4 regions of the Bradyrhizobium sp. USDA 4538 genome follow, and region 4 is predicted to be linked to each of the others. Evidence: riboswitches for the same ligand, from Rfam matches in the RefSeq annotation. Region 4 holds a riboswitch; each other region holds the start of a gene.
The links. A riboswitch is a leader RNA that binds a small molecule or an ion and turns the genes downstream of it on or off. The one in region 4 is predicted to bind cobalamin.
Positions count from the first base shown of each region.

Region 1: linked by a shared signal. The riboswitch ahead of J2R78_RS21050 (TonB-dependent siderophore receptor) and the one ahead of J2R78_RS19310 (TonB-dependent receptor) in region 4 are both predicted to bind cobalamin.
Region 2: linked by a shared signal. The riboswitch ahead of J2R78_RS01085 (DUF1636 domain-containing protein) and the one ahead of J2R78_RS19310 (TonB-dependent receptor) in region 4 are both predicted to bind cobalamin.
Region 3: linked by a shared signal. The riboswitch ahead of J2R78_RS09130 (ribonucleoside-diphosphate reductase subunit alpha) and the one ahead of J2R78_RS19310 (TonB-dependent receptor) in region 4 are both predicted to bind cobalamin.

Region 1 is NZ_JALJZE010000001.1:4,671,112-4,675,288, reverse strand. It holds gene J2R78_RS21050 (TonB-dependent siderophore receptor) at 1-1,694, opposite strand, end outside; cobalamin riboswitch at 1,801-1,996, opposite strand; gene J2R78_RS21045 (GTP-binding protein) at 2,225-3,154, opposite strand; gene J2R78_RS21040 (amidohydrolase family protein) at 3,156-4,177, opposite strand, start outside.
Region 2 is NZ_JALJZE010000001.1:256,152-260,328, forward strand. It holds gene cobN (cobaltochelatase subunit CobN) at 1-177, opposite strand, end outside; gene cobW (cobalamin biosynthesis protein CobW) at 177-1,211, opposite strand; gene J2R78_RS01085 (DUF1636 domain-containing protein) at 1,208-1,582, opposite strand; cobalamin riboswitch at 1,676-1,888, opposite strand; gene cobO (cob(I)yrinic acid a,c-diamide adenosyltransferase) at 1,925-2,578, shown strand; gene J2R78_RS01095 (cobyric acid synthase) at 2,590-4,038, shown strand.
Region 3 is NZ_JALJZE010000001.1:2,089,015-2,093,191, forward strand. It holds gene J2R78_RS09130 (ribonucleoside-diphosphate reductase subunit alpha) at 1-1,860, opposite strand, end outside; cobalamin riboswitch at 2,022-2,237, opposite strand; gene J2R78_RS09135 (hypothetical protein) at 2,640-3,572, opposite strand; gene J2R78_RS09140 (nodulation protein NolB) at 3,774-3,986, opposite strand.
Region 4 is NZ_JALJZE010000001.1:4,302,740-4,306,916, forward strand. It holds gene J2R78_RS19310 (TonB-dependent receptor) at 1-1,834, opposite strand, end outside; cobalamin riboswitch at 1,943-2,141, opposite strand; gene J2R78_RS19315 (iron ABC transporter permease) at 2,254-3,297, shown strand; gene J2R78_RS19320 (ABC transporter ATP-binding protein) at 3,294-4,067, shown strand.

The DNA.
Region 1 (4,177 bases), 370 kb from region 4:
ATCTCGGTCTGCTTGCCGGTCGCAAGCTGGAACGTCTTCTGCGTGGTCGACAGTGAGATCAGATTACTGACCGGATCGACGCCGACCGCGTACTGGCCATAGAACGCGAGGTTCTTGATCGGCTCGTAAACGAGCCCCGCGCGCCAGCTGGTGCCCGATAGCGCCGTCTCGAAACTGTTCGCCGGCGTCTTGTAGTCGGTGCGATCCACCTCGGGACGGTCATACCTGACACCGGTCACCAGCGACAACTGATCGGTCAGCAAGAGACGATCCTCGGCGAACAGCGCGTATTGATTGACGATCGCATTGAAGCCCGGCGTGGTCGCCGTCGTCGTCGCGAAGAACGATCCCGGATCGAACACGTAAGGATTGACCGACGACGCGCCGCCATAGGGCGAGTTGTTGGTGTGGGTGAAGTCGATCCGGTTGACGTCGAAGCCAGCGACGACCTGGTTCGCAAGGCCGAACACGTGACCGCTGAAGGTCGCATCCATCCGGTTGCCGAGCTGCTTCTGGTCGTGGAAGATCTCGATGTAGCTCGCGCGATCGATCAGCCGGGTCTTCGGATTCCAGGTATAGTTTTCGATGTCGCGCCAGTGCCGCTCGCTGGTCAGGTAATACAGCGTGTTGTTGACCTTGATGCCGTCGGCGACGTCCCACTCGGTCTTGAACTGGGTCCAGCTGTCCTGATAGCGGATCGCGCTGTCCAATGCGTTGTAGTTCTTGAAGCGCAGCGCATCCTGGATCGAACCGTTGATCAGCGGCGTGCCGAAATAGCGCGACGGGCTGCGGTCGCCGTAGTCCTCCGACAGCGTGAAGGCCAGATTGTCCGACGCCTGCACCCGCACGGCAGCGGAGACCACCGCGTTCGAGGTCTTGTCGCGATCGACCCAGCCGTCCGACATGTTGCCGGTGGCGTTGATGCGGTACGACACATTGGGATTGATCGGACCGGTGCTGTCCACCGAGAGCCGCCGGGTCATGTTGCTGTCGAGCGAAACTTCGGCCTCGTTGTAGGGCGTATTGAGCGGTTTCTTCGGGATCACGTTGATGACGCCGCCGATCGCGCCTTCGCCGTACAGCACCGAGGCCGGGCCGCGCAGCACTTCGATGCGCTGCGTCGACCAGGTGTCGTAGGGGAACGTCAGCGTGCCGGAGCCGATATAGAAGCGCGTGCCGTCATACAGCGTCATCACCGAGTTGCTGCCGGCAAAGCCGCGGGTGCTGAACGACAGGCCGCCATTGCCGGGTGCCGGCGTTGCGATGAAGCCAGCCGCGTCCTGGGTGACGGCATCGAGCACATTATGCTGGCCGCGTTCAGCGATGGTCTGCGCCGTGATGATCTCGACGCTGGCCGGCGTCTGCAGCGGCGTCAGATTGAGACGACTGCCGGTGCCGCCCTGCGTGGTGGCATTGAGCGTCGGCGATGCCGATCCCGGTACGCCCGACGCTGCGACGCGCGGCGCGTTGCCGGTTGTTGCGATCGTCGCGGGCCTCGGCCGCGCCGCGGCGGCCACGGCACGGCTTCGCGCCGCGGGCTTCGGCCTTGCCACAGCGGAAGGCGCGACCTCAATCGGATCGAGCCTGGTTGGTGGAGGCGTTTGTGCCGAGCCTTCGGCCGGCAACAGCAGCGATGACAGGGAGCAGAGAAGACCGAGGCGCCATTTGCGCGCAACGGGAGAGGACGGAGACATGAAAAGGACTCGCGGTAACGTGGCACGTCACCGCGAACGCGGACTGGCGCATTGCCCAAAAGGCAGTGCTCCGATCCCACCAGGACGCCCCCGCCCGATGTGCTCGCGTGTGACCACGACTGACGGCAGGTCTCCTGGCTCACGGGTCATCGCCTGTCGACGCCTTCCCGGGCCGATGGCCCAGTGGCAATTTGACGAAAGGCTCGCCGTTTACAGTTGCGGGGACAGCTGCGGCATTGGGGTTACCCTCGCACCGCATTCCCTTTTGATCCCCGAAGGGAACCGTCGGCAAAAACGATAGGTGCTGGCTGCAGGGCTGTCAATTCGATGCGATTGTCGCACACATGCTTTGCGAGATGCTGCTGCGGCGATGACACAGCGACGTCGAGGGCTGACGCCGAAAGGCAACCCGTCATCCTGAGGAGCGCGGCACGCGCGTCTCGAAGGATGCACGGCCCGGCTGGTGGCCGATTCATCCTTCGAGACGCTGCTTCGCGGCTCCTCAAGATGACGGGAAACGTAGGTTCGCGTCACTGAGCCTCGACACATCCCTGCATCACCTCATCAATCTCCGCGCGCGACAGCGCACCCATCTCGGCGATGAACACGATGCGCGTGCGCGGCACGCCGGGCGACGGCACGCCGCCCGCAGCCAGGGTCGCGCGGCCGCCGGCGAGTTGAAGCACGGTCAGCCGCCCGGGCTGCTCCACCGTCTCGAACAATCCCTTCGCCCGCGCCAGCTTCGGCGCCAGTCTGCCGATCGCCTGCTGCAAGCGCGGCAGCACGACGGGCCGCTCCGAGGTCCAGCTCAGCGTCTCGAAGCGATCGGACGCCGGCCGTCGCGGCGCGGTCTCGCGCGGAGCCGGCACATGATCGAGGTCCGTCGGGAACAGCAGCGCGGCCGGCACCTCGCCATGCAAGGCATCAACCACCACGGCCGCCGGACGCGCCGCGCGCACGGCGTCGCGGATCGCGGCGCACGCAGCGGCGTCAGTCAGATCGACCTTGCTCAGCGCCACCACATCCGCCGCCCGGAGCTGCGAGCGCAGCAGCGCATCGTTCAGCATCGCCGCAGGTTGCGTCGCGTCGACCACGCACAGCACCGTCTCCAGCGGCGCCTCCTTCCAGATCACGGGATCCATCAGGTTGCGCACGATGTCGGCGGGATCGGCGATCCCGCTGGTCTCGATCACGATGAATTCGGGACGCGGATCACGCCGCAGCAAGGTTGCGAGCGTGCGCAGCAGGTCGCCCTCCAGTGTGCAGCAGATGCAGCCATTGCTCAGGCTGACCACGCCGTCGCCGGCGCCGGCGATCAGCTCGGCGTCGATATTGATCGCACCGAAATCGTTGACCACGGCGGCGATGCGCCGCCCTTGCGCATGCGCCAGCAGATGGTTGACGACGGTGGTCTTGCCCGCCCCGAGAAAGCCCGCGACCAGCAGGATCGGGACCGGCACATTAGCCTCCGGTGACGGGCCGGCGCACCGGCCGGCCGGGACGCGCCGCGACATCGAGCACACCATCGCTGATCAGCGGCTGGCCGCTGACCACGAGATGCCGCACGCCCTCCGCCGGACGATTCATCGCGGAGAAGGTCGCGCGATCGCTCAACGTCTCGTAGTCGAACACCACGACATCGGCGTCGGCGCCGACCTGCAGCCGGCCCTTGGCCCGCATCGCCGGCGTGCTCGCCGACAGGATCTCGGCCGGGATCAGCGCGCATTTGCGGATGCCCTCGAGCAGCGACACCTTCTTGCGCTCGCGCACCCATTCGCGGATGAAGCGGGTGAAGCAGCCCGCCGAGCGCGGATGCGAGGTGGCATCGTCCGGCAGCGGCCAGGCGTCGCCGCTGTAGGGACGGCCGTCCGACAGCGTCCACGGCATCGCGTCGGAGGCGATTGCGCCGCCCGGATACAGCACCGCCATGTCGAGCAGATCGCGATGATGCGCGTTGTTCTCGATGTCGAGCACATGCCACAGTACCAAGGTCGAGGGCTCTTCGGCCTGTGCCGCCAGCAGCTCCTCGCGACTGCCGAAACGGTGACCGTCGGTCACGCGCTGCACCGAATCATAACCGAGGCCGTTGCGCTCCTCGAATTTCGGATCGCTGAAGAAGGTCGCCGCCAGCACGGTCGAGCCGGTGCCGTAGGGATAGGCCTCCACCGTGATCGGCAGGCCCTGCGCCTGCGCTTTCGCGATCAGCCCAACACAGCGTTCGATATCGGTCTTGCTCGACGAGTTGAAGTGGCAGATGTGCATATGCGCGCCGGTGGCGCCCGCGTAGCCGATCAGGCGGATATAGGCCTCGGCCGCGCTCTCGGGATCGATCCGCGACATGTAGGCGACGTGGGTAAAGGTCGGCACCGCATGATCCGCCGCGAGCTGGCACACCGCGGTCAATTCCTGCACGCCGGCGCCCGGCGCATAGGCGTTGAGAATGCCGATGCCGATGCCGCCCTCGTTCAGTCCGTTGGCGAGGC
Region 2 (4,177 bases), 4.0 Mb from region 4:
GAGATTGGCGAGCCGCAGCGACGGCAGCGCAGCACGGCCGCGCCGCCAGCCGGCCGCGAAGGCAGCAAGATCGCTGTCGGAAAACGACAACACCACGAGATCGGCCGGATCCTGGCCGAGGTCCCTTGGCGTCGCGGTCTCCTCAAGGCCGCGGCTCTCGCGGAAGACGACGTGCATCAGACACCAAGCCGTGCCCTGATCGCGGCTTCATCGATGTCGGCATGTTCGCCGATCACGACGAGCTTCGACTGCCGCGCCCGGGCACCCCAGGGCATGTCGAACTGATGCCGCACCCGCTCGCCGACCGATTGCACCAACAGCCGCATCGGCTTGCCTTCGACCGCGATGTAGCCCTTGGCGCGCAGCACGTTCTGCTCGCGCGCCAGCCCCTTGATCGAGGCGACCAGCGCGTCGACATCCGAAACTTCCGGAAGATCGATCACGACGGAATTGAAATCGTCGTGCTCGTGTTCCTCCTCGCCATCGTGATGCGACGGCCGCGCCGCGAGATCGCTTTCCGCCGCCGCCCCGAGCCCGAGGATCACGCGCGCGTCGATCGTGCCGTCGACGACGGGCAACATCGGCACCTCGCGCGGCATCTCGGCCGCGATCACCGCTTTCGCTGCCTTGATCCCCTCCGCCCCGGCGAGATCCGCCTTGGTCAGCAGCACGATATCGGCACAGGCGATCTGGTCCTCGAACACTTCCGACAGCGGCGTCTCGTGGTCGAGATTGTCGTCCGCTGCACGCTGCGCATCCACCGCGGCCGGATCAGGCGCAAAACGGCCGGCGGCGACGGCCTCGGCGTCGGCGAGCGCGATCACGCCGTCGACCGTGATCCGCGAACGGATCTCCGGCCAGTCGAACGCTTTCAGCAGCGGCTTCGGCAGGGCGAGCCCCGAGGTCTCGATCACGATGTGATCGGGCTTCACGTTCCGCGCCAGCAACTGCTCCATCGCCGGGATGAAATCGTCGGCGACGGTGCAGCAGATGCAGCCATTGGCGAGCTCGACGATGTTCTCGGCCGGACAATTGGCGTCGGCGCACGACTTCAGGATGTCGCCGTCGACGCCTTCGCTGCCGAATTCGTTGACCAGCACCGCGAGCTTCTTGCCGTTGGCATTGCGGATCAGATGCTGGATCAGCGTCGTCTTGCCGGAGCCGAGAAAGCCGGTCACGACGGTGACCGGAATTTTGGCGAGCGTGGTCATTCTGCGGCCTCCGGCACGACGGGAAGAGGTGGAATGCGGGCGAGCGATTGCTTGCGGAAGATTTCCGGACGGCTGCGCCACGGCACGATGCCGTCGGGCGCCGCCGCATAGGCGGAGGCACCGGCGATCACATCCGCGGCATTATCAGCGGACAGTCGGCCGTAGACATAGGACCAGCGCCCCGGCGCGCTGAGCGCGACCGAGCAGCCCTGGCTGCAGGCCGACAGGCATGCGACGGGAACCAGATTGACGTCATCGGGCACGCCGGCCTCGACAAGCGCGGCATGCAGGCGTGCACCGGGCGCGAGTTCACCTTCCGCCGACGTCTGGCCGGCGCGGCAGGTGATGCAGACATGAAGTGTGACGCTCATCGCCCTTCCTGGATTGACAGCGGGAAGCGATGAGGCACACGAACCGATTTTGGACAGGTTCGTTCCCCGTCGCGGAACACCCCGTCCGCCGGTTTCACAACATGCTGCGTTGGCAGGTCTCCCGGCTTGCGGAGCAGGTTTTACCCTTCGATGCCCACCTTCCCGACTCCGTATGGAATCAGTGGCTTGGGCATCTCTCCGGTCACGGTCGCGGGGGCGGCTGCGCTTCGGGCCCGATTTAGCGGAGCCCTATCGCATTCCCTCTTCGCCTGTCGTAGGACAGGAACCAACGCAGGACCACCATTCGTCCAAGCCTCGCACTTGTCAAGCCGAAGGAATGTGATGACTTCTGATGGAAAGGACGCTGAAGACGGCGCCGTCGGCACCGATCTTTCGCCGGATGCGCGCCACGCGGACAAGATGGCGAAAAAGAAGGCCGCCCGCGACCGCATCATGGCGACCAAGAGCGGTGAAAAGGGCCTGATCATCGTTCATACCGGCGCCGGCAAAGGAAAATCGTCCTCCGCGTTCGGCATGATCGTGCGCTGTGTGGCTCACGGCTTTCCCTGCGCCGTGGTGCAGTTCATCAAGGGCGCCTGGGATACCGGCGAGCGCCGCCTGCTCACCGGGCATTTCGGCGATCTCTGTCAATTTCACGCCATGGGCGAAGGCTTTACCTGGGAGACGCAGGATCGCGCCCGCGACATCGCGGCAGCGCAAGCCGGCTGGGAAAAGGCCAGGCAGCTGATCGCGGACCCGAGCCTGCGCATGGTCGTGCTCGACGAGATCAACATCGCGCTACGCTACGATTACCTTGCGATCGCCGATGTCGTCGACTTCCTGACCACGTCGAAGCCGCCGATGACCCATGTCGTGCTCACCGGGCGCAACGCCAAGGAGGAGCTGATCGAGATTGCCGATCTGGTCACCGAGATGACGCTGGTAAAGCATCCGTTCCGCTCCGGCATCAAGGCCCAGCCGGGCGTCGAGTTCTGACGGGCATCACGATGGCGCGCGCATTGATGATCCAGGGAGCCGGCTCGGACGTGGGCAAATCGCTCATCGTCGCCGGCCTCGCCCGCGCCGCCCGACGGCGCGGCCTGCGCGTGCTGCCGTTCAAGCCGCAGAACATGTCGAACAACGCCGCCGTGACCGTCGATGGCGGCGAGATCGGACGCGCGCAGGCATTGCAGGCGCTCGCCGCCGGCGTCGAGCCGCACACCGACATGAACCCGGTGCTGCTCAAGCCCGAGACCGATGTCGGCGCCCAGATCATCGTGCACGGCAAACGGATCGCCACCGCACGCGCGCGCGAATATGCCGGCATGAAACCATCGCTGATGGGCGCGGTGCTGGAGAGTTTTGCGCGCCTGAAGCAGCGCGCCGATCTGGTGCTGGTCGAGGGCGCCGGCAGCCCCGCCGAGGTCAACTTACGCAAAGCCGATATCGCCAATATGGGTTTTGCGCGCAAAGCAGACGTGCCCGTGGTGCTGGTCGGCGACATCGACCGCGGCGGCGTGATCGCGCAGCTCGTCGGCATCAAGACGGTGATCGACCCTGATGATGCCGCGATGATCCAGGGCTTTATCATCAACAAATTCCGCGGCGATCCGACATTGTTCGATGACGGCTATCGCTTGATCGAAGAGCGCACCGCCTGGCGCGGATTTGGCGTGCTGCCCTGGTTCGTCCGCGCCGGCGAACTTCCGGCCGAAGATGCGCTCGGGCTCGGCGAGGCGCGCAAGCCGGGCCAGTGCAAGATCGCGTTCCTTGCGCTGTCGCGGATCGCCAATTTCGACGACCTCGATCCGCTGAAGCTGGAGCCCGGCGTCGATCTCGTGATGGTACGTCCGGGCGAAGCCATCCCAGGTGATGCGAAGCTCGTCATCCTGCCCGGCTCGAAATCGACCCGCGGCGATCTCGCCTTCCTGCGCGCGCAGGGCTGGGACATCGATCTCTTGGCACATCATCGCCGCGGCGGCCATGTCCTCGGCCTGTGCGGCGGATATCAGATGCTTGGTCAGACCGTCGCCGACCCTGAAGGGATCGAGGGGCCCGCCGGCGAAACACGCGGCCTCGGGCTGCTCGATGTCGCAACCACCATGACCGAACAGAAGACGCTGACGCGCGCCAGCGCGGTGCATGCCGCGACCAGCCAGCCGATCAACGCCTATGAAATCCATATCGGGCGCACCGACGGCCCGGATCGCGCGCGGCCCTTTGCATCACTCGACGGTACGGCTGAGGGCGCTGTCTCCGCAGATGGGCGCGTTCACGGCAGCTATCTGCACGGCCTGTTCGCCTCGGACGATTTCCGCAAGGCGTTCCTTGCACAACTCGACATCGCGGCGGCTGATCAGCCCTACGGCGCCAGGGTCGAGAGCGCACTCGACGCGCTTGCCGAGCACATCGAGACCCATCTCGATGTCGAAGGCCTGCTCGCGCTGGCGCGTTAAAGCGAGATGATTCCTTCTCACCTCGCCCCGCGTGCGGGGAGAGGTCGGAACGCATCGCTAGATGCGTTCCGGGTGAGGGGGAGTCTCCGCAACCGCAGCTGTCGCCGAATATGCGGATGCGGCCCCTCACCCCAGCCCT
Region 3 (4,177 bases), 2.2 Mb from region 4:
GGTGCGCTGCTGCGATGGTTGCGGGGGCGCAGCCTTGTCGCCATCGGCGATGGCGCCGGCGAACGCCGCGCGCGAAATAGATTTTGAACGGCAGTAGTAGAGGCTCTTCACCCCCCGCTTCCATGCCGTCCAGTGCAGCATGTGAAGATCCCATTTATCGACGTCAGCCGGCAGATAGAGGTTGACCGACTGGCTCTGGCAGACGAACGCGGCGCGGTCGGCGGCAAGTTCGACGATCCAGCGCTGGTCGATCTCGAAGGCGGTGCGAAAGACCGCTTTCTCGATTTCCGAGAGGATGTCGAGATGGGCGACCGAACCCTCGGCGGCGATGATGGACTGCCAGATCGCCGAAGTATTGGCGCCCTTGGCGGCCAGCAGCTTGGCGAGATGCCGATTACGCACCGAGATGGCGCCGGACAAGGTCTTATGGGTGTAGATGTTGGCCGGGATGGGTTCTACACAAGCGCTGGTGCCGCCGCAGATAATGCTTATCGAGGCGGTCGGCGCGATCGCGATCTTATGGCTGAAGCGGGCCATCACGCCTCGTTCCAGGGCATCCGGGCACGGCCCCCGCTCGCGCGCGAGCGTCACGGATGCCGCATCAGCATCGCGACGGATTTTCCGGAACATGTTCAGATTGAACGACTTGGCCACGACGCTTTCCATCGGAATGCTCTTGGCCTGCAGGAACGAGTGGAAGCCCATGACGCCAAGGCCGACGGAACGCTCACGCAAGGCGGCGTAGCGGGCACGCTTCATGACGCCCGGCGCCACCGTGATGAAGTGGGTCAGCACGTTGTCGAGGAAGCGCATGACGTCCTCGATGAAGCCAGGCTCCTCGTTCCACTGGTCCCAGGTCTCGAGGTTGAGCGACGACAGGCAGCACACGGCGGTACGCTCCTCGTCGCGATGATCGATGCCGGTCGGCAGGGTAATTTCGCTGCACAGGTTGGACGTTGAGACCTTGAGGCCGAGCTCGCGCTGGTGCTTGGGGAGCGCGCGGTTCACTGTATCGATGAACAAGAGATAAGGCTCCCCCGTCTGCAGCCGGTTCTCCAGGATGCGTTGCCACAGCTGGCGGGCGTCGATTTCGCGGATAACCTCCTTGGTCTTCGGACTGCGCAGAGCGAACGCAGTGCCGGCGCCTACGGCACGCATGAACTCATCGGTGACGTTGATGCCGTGATGCAGGTTGAGACTCTTGCGGTTGAAGTCGCCGGACGCCTTGCGGATCTCGAGGAACTCCTCGATCTCGGGATGGTGGATATCGAGATAGACCGCAGCCGAGCCGCGCCGTAACGAGCCCTGGCTGATCGCCAACGTCAGGCCGTCCATGACGTGGATGAACGGGATGATGCCTGAGGTAACGCCGCCCTTCACCTGCTCGCCGATCGAGCGAACATTGCCCCAGTAGGTGCCGATGCCGCCACCGTTAGAGGCAAGCCATACGTTCTCGTTCCAGGTGCCCACGATGCCTTCGAGCGAGTCCGACACCGAGTTAAGGAAGCAGGAAATCGGCAGGCCGCGCGTCGTGCCGCCGTTGGAGAGCACCGGTGTGGCTGGCATGAACCACAGCCGAGACATCGCATCGTAGAGACGTTGGGCATGCGCAACATCATCCGCGAAGGCGCAAGACACCCGCGCGAACATGTCCTGGATCATTTCGCCGGCGAGCAGATAACGGTCGCTCAGCGTCAGCTTGCCGAACGGCGTCAACAGGTCGTCGCGCGTCCGATCGAGCTTGAGATCGGCCGGCTTTGGCGATGGCGCAAGGGGGTACGGCAGCGGGGCCGGCGACGGCGGCGGCACAAGACACAACTCAGGCGCGCTGGGCTCTGCCTGCAATGGCTGCGACCTCACGCGCGCCGGCTCCTCAATGAGATGACCATGCTGATCGAAATCGTAAGACGGCGACATCGGCAACCCCGCGATGTTAGGCGGGGGGGACTGCGCGGATGACTTGCGAGGAAACCGGTCAAACGTCTCCGGCTGCAAGCGACCCAACGGGGCACCCCGCCCGAGGACTTTCGTTCAGTCGCGGCAGGTCTCCTGGCTCGCGGGTCGCCGCGGCTGTCGGCCTTCCCGGCGCTGTGCTGCGCCAGTGACCATGATGACAACCGCTCGCCGCTTACAGTTGCGGGGGCAGCCCCGGAGTAGCCGTTCGGCGCACCGGGTTCCCTCTTAGCTTCCGACCTACAAAATGTTGGGGCCAGAAGACCGTGACTGGCTAGACATAGGCACTACTCGCCGGGATTCGTCAACTGGGGAGATCCAGATTGAAACGCAAAAACATACCGAAGCCCGGACGACTTTGTCGCCGCTGTCGGCTTCTGCTGCAGGTGATTGGATATGCCGTTGGGCTGCATTACCGGTTTCCGTCAAGCCTGCGCAAAGGTCGAGGGAATTCCTGGCTCGCACGTCGCATTGATGGAATCTAAGAAACGGCGCGTCAGTAGAGGAGCAATTCGGCCAGACGCTTGATTTGATTCGCAGCGCTCCTGCTCGCCGCGACCAATGGCATCTGGACGAATTCGTTATCCACTCGCGGGCGAACAACATCGGCTCTGGCGCGCCGTCGACCGGAATGGCCTTGCATCCAGCCCCGAACCGAATCGCGCTGCACAGTGGTCCCACGCCTGTCACGGCTCCAGCGCGACCTGCAAGCCCTCCTTACTTTCAACATGAACGTAACGGGGTCCGATCGGCCGTCCCCTGCCGCTGGCGACAGTGACAATGTCTTCCAAAGGCATGGCGCGCGCATCCGCCTCGGGGCGAGACAAGATCAGATCGGCGTGAAACAGCCCTTCCGATTCGAGGCCGGTGGCATCCACGCCAAGGGCCGCCAAGCTGGCCAAACAGCTCTCAAATTCTTCAGCATCGCGAAAGCGACGCTGGATAAACGTTGCGCCGGCAAGACGTTCTGTCACAAGACCACGGTTTGCGAACGTCGCGGCGAGCGATTCAAATGGGAACATTCGTAGCACGAAGGAGATGATCCATGGTTGCTTCTCTGCCGCATCGAGAATCTCGCCGAACGTCTTCTCGGTAACGTAGCCGATGCATCCGGTCGACATGATAACATCCACGGAGCGGAGAATGCGCGCGCTGTCCATCGATAGCGCCTCCTTTTCAAGGTCAGCGACAATGCCCTGCTCTAAAAGGCCAACATTCTTCGCATAGCTGACCGCCGCTGCCGACACATCGAGGCCGATAAAGCGTGCCAACCCGACATCAGGCCAGGCTGCATAGAAACTGCGATCGAGACTCACCAATGTCTCAGAGCTGATCGCTCTCATCTCACGCCGGGCGTAGCGGTGACGCAAGCCCGCGAAGGTCAGCGGAAAGCGATGCACCGCTGCATTGATACCGTACGAACAACCAACATCGAGCACGACGGGCTTGAGGCCGGTGGCCGAAGCTTTCGCTGCCAGTATTTGGCGCACAACCGGCTCAGCCACGTCCGGTATCATATAATCCAGGTCTCCGAGGACCGAGAAATATGCCCTCGGATCATCCGAAGCATAAATATCGTGGAATGCAGCTTTAGACCGATTGATGCGCGAGAAATCTATCCGCAACGCAATGTCTCCTCTCATTTGCAAGCAGCTCGACGGCTGTTGCCTTCGTACCCGCCTGCACTTTGGTTATATAGGGTGTAGGCCCTTACATCCGCCGATGCGGTAGCAGAAGTGGCAAGTGAACAAGCGCATCACCCCCTCTGCGCGTCGCGGCGCGAGCGATCCTGCTGTTGTGCGAAGAAACCATCAGCCCGCTCAGCCCACCGATAGAAGCTTATTCAGAGATAAGCTGACGGCGCCGGCGCCCTTGGAGATGAGCGAAACCTGAATGACGCGATCGCCAACACCCCACAGGTTCGTCAAGGCCGAATCGAAATGATCCCTACCTTCCGGTTTACCTGCCGGATGCCAGGCGGCAGGCCCACGAAGCTGCACCTTGCTTCGAAGCTGCCTGCGCAAGACTATCATGAAACTGGTCCCGCACCGATAAACAGCCGCTGGAGAACCATTCAGCCGGGTTGAGAGAGATCGAGGCAACGGCAGGCAACATGAGAAGAACCGTTTTGTCACGTGATGAGATTGGCACCTTCGTGAGCGCGAATGGGCCAGCACCCTAGAAACGCAAGCTGACCGAAAGCTGACGAGCCTTCGTCACCTGA
Region 4 (4,177 bases):
GGGTGGGGTCGAGGTTGGTGTTGAAGAACAGCACCGGGTTGAAATGGATCTCGTTCTCGAGATCCATCAGATAGACGCTGGACTGGACCTGGAAGCGGTTGGTCCTGACGCGAAAGCCGCCCTCGACATCCTGCGAGGTCTGGGTCTTGAGCTGGAAATTCTGCGGGATCGGGGCGAAGGTCAGTGGGTCGAATGACGGACCCGACGCGACGCGTTCGTCGACATCAGGCGTGCGGAATGCGCGTGCCGCGCGGCCGAACACCGAGAAAGTGTCGGTCAGGCGATGCTCGATGCCGACATGCAGCGCGTATTGCGTCTCGTTGCTGTCGAGCGGTGCCGCCTGGGTGTCGAATGCGAATGGCGCATTCGGGTCGTAGCGATCGCGCGCCGAGATGCTGGTGTTCTGAACCCGCGCGCCGTAGGAGAAGTCGGTCGTCGGCAACAGGCCCAGCGTATGTTGCCAATAGCCGGCCACGGACTGCTGCTCGATACTGTAGATGTGGAACGGGTCGACGCCCTGATAGGCGCCGCGCGCCTCGCGGAAGGTCGAATCGTAATAGTCGATGCCGGTCAGGATCGTCGACGGCACGCCCAGCATCACGTTCTTGACGCTGAGCCGCGGCGTCAGCGACCAGGTCTGCAGCGCGGCGTCATTGTAGGTCGAGGCGAAGCTGATGGTCGGCACCGTGCCGAAGAAGCCGCTCTGCGTCTCGCGCTGCCGCCAGCCGCCGTCGACGATGAGGTCGACGCCGTTCATCAGCGTCTTGGTGAAGCCGGCGGTGACGCTGGCGGTCTGCTGGTTGGCATAGTCGAAGGGCGTCGCGGCGCCGCGGCGATCGGTGAGCAGCTCGTTCACGCCGATCGACGGATCGACCAGCCGTCCGCCGGGTAGGCCGAGCTTCTGGTCGCTGCCGGTGACGGTCAGGAAGGCGGTGAGATCCGGCGTCGTGTAGTTGATGTTGCCGACGGCGTTGCGCTGGTCGAGCGCATTGTTGACGCGGTAGCCGTCCGACTTGATGCCGTTGCCGTAGAACGAGGTGGACCACGGGCCGGAATTGAGTGCCGCGGAGACCGCGGCCATGCGGGTGTTGAACGAGCCAACTCCGGCCTCGGCCCGCATCGTCGTCGGCGGGCCGCCGACGCCGGTCTTGGTGATGATGTTGACGACGCCGCCCACCGCGTTGTCGCCGTAGAGCACCGCGCCGCTGTTGCCGCGCGTGATCTCGATGCGCTCGATCGAATCGAGCGGAATCGTGGTGAGGTCGAAGCCGGCCTTGTCGACGTCGTTGAGGCGGCGGCCGTTGAGCAGGAAGAGGGTATTGTCGGTCGCGAACGCGCCGAAGCCGCGCAGGTCGACCGACGTCTTGGCGCCGTTCGGTCCGCCATAGGGCGTTTGCAGCTGCACGCCCGGCACCTGCGCGAGGATCTCGGGCAACGACTGCACCGGCGAATGCGCGATGTCGTCGGCGGTGATCACGGCCGAGGAGGTGCCGACAATGCCGGCGAACTGGCGGCCGCCGGTGCCGCCCGTTCCGGTGGCCACACCGGTCCCTGTCGTGCCCGATCCGGCTCCGCTGCCTGTATTGTTGCCTTGCGAGGTGCCCGGCGCCGGGCGTCGCGGCGCCGGCGCTTCGTCAGCGGCCGGCCTGGCGCGCGTGACGTTCTGGTCGCCCGGCTTGGTGACTTCGATCGCCGGCAGCTGATCGGGAGCGGGTGCCTGCTGCGCCCGCGCTGCGGAGACAAGGAATGCCGGCGCGAGCATCGTCGCCGGCGCGATCATCGTCGACGCGAGCAGAAGCGCGCGGCGCCGCCGATGGAAAGGGAAGGAGAACATAAGAAAGGCCTCGGCAACGTCAGTGGCACGTCACCGCGAACCAGTCTCACCATCGTGCTCACAGCATCAGGTGAAGCTCATGCCTGTACTCCCCGACCGGCAGCATCGCGTGTGACCACGGCTGACGGCAGGTCTCCTGGCTCGCGGGTCGTTACCCTTCGTCGCCTTCCCAGGACCGAGATTCCCAGTGGCCTGTGACGAAGGATTCACCGCATACAGTTGCGGGGGCAGCCGCGGCGTTGGGGAAGTTTCCCCGTACCGCATTCCCTTTTCATCTCATGAAAGAACCGTCATGTTCATCTAGGGTTCGGCCGGGTAGCAAAGTCAATCCGGCGGAAGTCGGGCAATGGCCGTGCGGCCACGGTTTTTGTCGAGTGTCGCTTGTCTGCCACGACGATCGCTGTAAGAGCATGGATCCGATGAGCGTGCAGGATTTTGCCTTGGCGGCCGAGGTCGCGGCGCGGCGCCGGTGGGGCGCCACCGCGGCGCTGCTCGCGCTTGTGCTGCTGCTGCTGGTGATCTCGCTCGGCATCGGGCCGGTGCGGCTGTCGCCGCTCGCGGTGATCGAGGCGCTGTTCGGCGGCGGCAGCGATGTGGCGCAGGTGATCGTGCGCGAGATCCGCCTGCCGCGCACCATCCTGGCATTCGCGATCGGCGGTATTCTTGGGCTGTCAGGCGCGGCGCTGCAAGGGTTGCTGCGCAACCCGCTGGCCTCGCCGTCGCTGTTCGGCGCGCCGCAATCGGCCGCCTTCGGCGCGGTGCTGGTGATCGCGCTGGGCCTCGCCGATGTGCGCTCCTACGCGCTGCCGGTGGTGGCGATCATCGCCGCGTTCGGCTCGGTGTTCGCGCTGCTTGCGATCGCCGGCCGCAATGCCGGGCTGTTGATCCTGATCCTCGCCGGGCTCGCGATCTCGAGCTTTGCGGGAGCCGCGACCGCGCTGGTGATGAATCTCTCGAGCAATCCGTTCGTGGTGCTGGAGATCGCGTTCTGGCTGCTCGGCTCGCTGGAAGACCGCAGCTTCCAGCACGTCGCGCTGGCGCTGCCCTTCATTATCGCAGGCGCCGCCATCCTGCTCAGCCAGGCGAGCGCCTTCCGCGCGCTGACGCTTGGCGAGGAGGCGGCGCAGAGCCTCGGCGTCGACGTCGGGCGGTTGCGGCTCTTCGTGATCACGGGCGTGGCGCTCGGCGTCGGCGGCGCGGTCGCAGTCACCGGCACGATCGGTTTCATCGGCCTCGTCGCGCCGCATCTGATGCGTCCCGTGATCGGTCACGATCCGGCGCGGCTCTTGGTGCCGAGCGCGCTCACCGGCTCGGCGCTGCTGCTCGCCGCCGACATCGCGGTGCGCATCATTCCCTCGACCTCAGACATCAAGGTCGGCGTGCTGACCTCGATCATCGGCGTGCCGTTCTTCCTCTATCTGATCATGCGCGAACGCCGCGCGCTCGGCGGAGGCGTGGCATGACGCTGCTCTCGGCTGCCGCGCTCAATGCCTCGCTCGGCAGCCGCAAGGTGCTGCACGATGTCTCCCTGTCGTTGCCATCGGGCCATCTAGTCGCGCTGGTCGGGCCGAACGGCGCCGGCAAGACCACGCTGCTGCGCGCGCTGGCCGGGCTGATCCCGTCGGGCGGCGAGATCCGGATCGGCGGCGATGCGCTGGCGTCGCTGCCGCTGCGCGAGCGCGCGAAACGTTTCGCCTATCTGCCGCAGGGCCACATGGTGCACTGGCCGCTGCCGGCACGCGATATCGTCGCGCTCGGCCGCTATCCGCACGGTGCGACCGATCCGGCGCGGCTGTCGCAGACGGATGTGGAGGCGGTGCTGCGCGCGATGCAGGCGGTCGACGTCGCTGAGTTCAGCGATCGCCGCGTCACCGAACTCTCCGGCGGCGAGCGCAGCCGCGTCGCACTGGCCCGGGTGCTCGCGGTGGAGGCGCCCGTGATCCTCGCCGACGAGCCGACGGCCTCGCTCGATCCGCGCCACCAGATCGACGTGATGCAGAAGCTGCGCAACGTTGCCGACACCGGCGTGCTGGTCATCGTGGTGACGCATGACCTGGGACTCGCCGCGCGCTTTGCCGATCACGTGCTGGTGCTCGCGGAGGGGCGGCTGGCCGCGCAGGGCGCGCCCGTCGAGGCATTGTCGGAGAGCGTCCTCGCCAGCGTGTTCCGCATCAGCGCCTATCGTGCCGAATTTCAGCGCGAGGTCGTCATCGTGCCGTGGGCGGACGTGTGATGTGGCCACGGCCTCACCACGAGCTCAGTTCACCTCTCCCGCTTGCGGGGGAGGTCGCTGCGCGCGAAGAGCGCAGCGGGTGGGGGCTCTCTCCACTCAAAGAGCGTTCA